Regions from separate parts of the Nitratireductor basaltis genome, predicted to be linked through region 2. Evidence: riboswitches for the same ligand, from Rfam matches in the RefSeq annotation. Region 2 holds a riboswitch; the other holds the start of a gene.
The links. A riboswitch is a leader RNA that binds a small molecule or an ion and turns the genes downstream of it on or off. The one in region 2 is predicted to bind cobalamin.
Positions count from the first base shown of each region.

Region 1: another riboswitch for cobalamin. It lies ahead of EL18_RS03250 (TonB-dependent receptor plug domain-containing protein); the one in region 2 lies ahead of metE (5-methyltetrahydropteroyltriglutamate--homocysteine S-methyltransferase).

Region 1 covers NZ_JMQM01000001.1:678,071-680,271, forward strand. The annotation lists gene EL18_RS03250 (TonB-dependent receptor plug domain-containing protein) at 1-893, opposite strand, end outside; cobalamin riboswitch at 1,022-1,229, opposite strand; gene EL18_RS03255 (ABC transporter substrate-binding protein) at 1,493-2,201, shown strand, end outside.
Region 2 covers NZ_JMQM01000001.1:241,221-243,421, forward strand. The annotation lists gene EL18_RS01120 (ribonucleotide-diphosphate reductase subunit beta) at 1-610, shown strand, start outside; cobalamin riboswitch at 679-888, shown strand; gene metE (5-methyltetrahydropteroyltriglutamate--homocysteine S-methyltransferase) at 988-2,201, shown strand, end outside.

The sequences.
Region 1 (2,201 bases), 440 kb from region 2:
TGCATTCGCCCGTCGAACAGGTCGAAGCTGATGCCAGTGCGACCACCGAAGAGACGAAAATCGTTGTGATTAACTTCGTTGTCAGTGGGCGGCAGACCGGAGTCATCATAATCCGAGCGAGCGTTCAGCATAGCTCCGGAACCGAATATGGTAAAACCATCCAGATCCTTCTCAAAGGCGAACGTGCCGGAGATCTCCTTGAAGGGGTCGTCCTCTAAACCCGTTCCGGGATCGATCAGCGGATCTCCGTTCGCAAGAGCTGAAGATATGCCTCCTGAGTAGAGACCGGCCAGATCAAGTGCGAAGCGGCTGGTGTCACTAATATGGGAAAGGCCGTAGGATGCGCGGATACTTTCATGTGAACCCGCTTCGAGGCCGACGCGGTGGCTTGTACCAATAGCTTCGTTGTTGAGTGTGGAAAGGCTAATTACGCCTGCTACGGCATCCGAGCCGTAGAGCGTGCTCTGAGAACCTTTGAGGACTTCTATGTTCCTGATCCCGCCGACCAGCAGGTACTCGTAAGATGTCTGCGTTTGCGTCGCCGATACATCAGATATGTCTAGACCGTTGAGTAGCGTCTTGATGTATTTCTTGTCTGCGCCGCGCAGGCTCAGGGACGTTTCCTTCCCAGCTCCGCCCTGTGAAGCCACATAAACACCCGGCACCCGGCTCAAATAATCCGTGACCAGCGGCTGGCTCTGCTCTTCGATCTGCTCCTGATCGATGACCGTCACGCTCGAGCCGGTCTTGGAGAGTTCGGTGGGTGTGCGGTTGGGGGTGACGACGATTTCGCCGAGGTCGAGATCCTGGGCGCCGGCGGTGTTGGCCAATGCGCCAAGACAGATGGCGGAAACGGTGGTGGTGAGAGCCTGGCGGCTCATGGAAAACTTCATGTCGTTCCCCTCGCGACGATCAAACGCTACAAATGCCGGAGAGAGCAGACCAGAAACGGCTCGTGCCCCGCCAGCGATGACTTGACGCCACCACTGCTAAGACACAGCCCCGACAGCTTCCCGCAGCCGGTAGGTGACGTTCCGAGGCAGGTTTCCTGGCTTGCGCGTCATCGATTGGCTCGCCTTCCCAGGTGTCTCACCCAGTGGCATGTGAGTTCAATCTCGGCGCATACAGTTGCGGGAGCAGCTACGGCTGAGGCGAAACGCCTTTTCCGTATTCCCTTTTAACTCCGGCCTCGAACTTGAGGCTGGAGCACCTCGAACGGCGCGAGGATTACCAAGTCGTAAATGTGGCGTCAATCTGTCAGCGTGCGTCAGACAGTGTGCCGCACAAAGCTCGTGAAAAAGCGACCAGGACTATCGCTTTTGCGCCAAAAATGTCGCAAACTCGTCAGTTGGGAAGGCTATCAGCCTGAAACGCAACAGGTTTGAAGTGAATTTGCACGGTGGCACGCCTCGCGGCTGCTGCATCTGCAGTTCACTCCAGGCCGTTTCAGGTGGCGGCCCTCGACAAGCATAAAGAGAGTGGGAGTGACGTGATGAAATTCTTCAAGAGCAATGGTGGGGCCGTGCCGCATCGCATCGCAGCCCTAGCAAGTCAAGCCAAGGCAGGTGTGATGGATCGCCGCGAATTCCTGGCGCTTGCCAGTGCTTTCGGTGCGACGACGGCGGGTGCCTACGGCATGCTCGGCCTTGCGGCACCCACGCCGGCAGCGGCTCAGGAGCCAAAGAAGGGCGGCGTGCTGCGCGTTGCCATGATCGTCAAGGAGCCAAAGGATCCACGTGTCGCCGACTGGTCGGAAATCGCGAACGCCATGCGCCAGACGCTTGAGCCGCTGGTGAAATATACGCGGGACTTCACTTTCGAGGGGCGCCTGCTGGACAGCTGGGAAGTCAATGAGGACGCCACCGAATATGTTCTGCGGGTACGCTCCAACGCCGAGTGGAACAATGGCGACAAATTTACCGCGGATGATGTGATCTACAACATCAAGCGCTGGTGCGATGCGGGCGTCGAGGGCAATTCCATGGCCACGCGCATGGTTTCGCTCATTGATCCGGACACCAAGCAGGCGCGTGAAGGAGCCATCGAGAAGGTTGACGACATGACCGTCAAGCTCGTGCTCAACGAGCCGGATATCTCTATCATTCCGGGCATGGCCGACTACCCGGCGCTGATCGTGCATCCGAGCTTCGATGAAACCGGTCGCGATTTCGTGGCCAATCCGATCGGCACCGGACCGTTCG
Region 2 (2,201 bases):
TGAAGTGCCGTCCATCACTGACAAGGCGGCCTGGGCGCTGGAATATACCAAGCATCTGGACGATCCGGATTTCCAGACCGGCACGCGGGAAGCCGATCAGGCTTTCCTGCGCGATCTGGTCGCCTTCTATGTGATCTTCGAGGGCATGTGGTTCTATACCGGCTTCGCGCAGATCCTCTCTCTTGGGCGGCGCAACAAGATGGTGGGGATTGCCGAGCAGTATCAGTACATCCTCCGCGATGAGAGCATTCATCTGAATTTCGGCATCGACGTCATCAACCAGATCAAGCACGAAAACCCGCATCTGTGGACCGATGTCTTCAAGAACGAAGTGCGCAGCATGATCCGCGAGGCGGCGGAGCTGGAAGCGGCATACGGCCGCGATACGATGCCGCGCGGCTTCCTTGGGCTCAATGCCGAGCTTTGCGAGCAATATATGCACTTCATCGCCAATCGCCGCTGCGCGCAGTTGGGGCTTGAGGCGGTTTTCGAGGCCACCGAAAACCCGTTCCCGTGGATGTCGGAAGCGATGGATCTGAAGAAGGAGAAGAACTTCTTCGAAACCCGCGTGATCGAATACCAGAATGGTGGTGCACTGAGCTGGGATTGAGATGTCGGCCTATCACTTAAAGATATAAACATTTCCTTATATCCCATTGACACTGGCGCGGCTTCGGGCGAAGCTGCGCCTGTCGTGGTTCCGGCGCATGGATGGTCCATGTTTCGGCCAAGAGGGAATGCGGTGCGCCGGTGACGGCTAATCCGCGGCTGCCCCCGCAACTGTAGGCGGAGAGCGCCTGTCCATCATGCCACTGCGCGAAAGCGCGGGAAGGCGGGCAGGGGCGATGACCCGCAAGCCAGGAGACCTGCCACGGCGCATCACAACCACGGGCGGGGTGTCCCGGTGAGGGTTTGCGTTGCGGCCATCCGTTGCCGTGCGCTTTTGCCTTTCCGCCATAACCCCGTCCTGACAGACCGGGGTTTGAAATGTCTGGAAATATCAAGATTGCAGCACTCGGCCTGCCGCGTATCGGCGCCAGGCGGGAACTGAAATTCGCGCTGGAGGGCTTCTGGTCGGGAAAACTGACCGAGGCCGAACTTCTCGCAAAGGCGGCAGAATTGCGCGCAGAAAACTGGAGGCGCCTGCAGAGACTAGGTGTGGATGTCATCCCGTCCAATGATTTTTCGCTCTATGACCACGTGCTGGACATGGCGGTGACCGTGGGCGCGGTGCCTGAGCGCTTCGAGCAAGTGAAGGCGGGCGGTGTACTGGCGACTTATTTCGCCATGGCGCGTGGCAGTACGGGCACTGAGCGTGACGCCTGCGAACATTCTCACGGTGACGGCGTCGCAGCGCTTGAGATGACCAAATGGTTCGACACGAATTACCACTACATGGTGCCGGAACTGCACGCCGGACAGGCGTTTGCTCTGGCTGGGGAAAAGCCGGTTGCCGAATATCTGGAAGCCAGGGCGTTGGGCATCGAAACGCGGCCCGTACTGCTTGGACCGGTATCCTTCCTGAAGCTCAGCAAATGTGTTGACGGGAGCGATCCACTGGCGCTGTTGCCGCGATTGTTGCCTCTCTATGTCGAACTTCTCGCGCGTTTGCGTGAGGCGGGAGCCGAATGGGTGCAGATCGACGAGCCTTGCCTGGTACTCGACCTTCAGGAACGTGAGCGCGAGGCCTACGCGTTTGCATTCGGTGCGCTGGCCACGAAAGATGCGCCGAAGATCATGCTTGCCACCTATTTCGGTGGGCTTGGAGAAAATCTCGCCGTCGTTTCCACCCTTCCGGTACACGGCCTGCATGTTGACCTCGTGCGTGCTCCCGACCAGCTTGATGCAGTTCTGGATGCGATACGTCCGGAGAGCGTGCTTTCCCTTGGCGTGATTGACGGGCGCAATGTGTGGCGGGCGGATCTTGCGCGCCTTATCGAGCGGCTGGAGCCGGTGGTAAGAGGGCGTCAGGGTGTAGTGCAGATCGCACCTTCCTGCTCGCTTATTCATGTGCCGATTGATCTGGAGCTTGAGACCGAGCTCGATGTGGATTTGAAGACCTGGCTGGCTTTTGCTCTACAGAAGATCGAGGAGCTAGGCGTTCTGAAGGCAGCCCTTTCTGGCGAGGCGGCGCGTGTAGGCGAACGGATTGAGGCGGCCACCCACGCGCTTGAGGCGCGACGCAGATCGGCGAAAGTGCA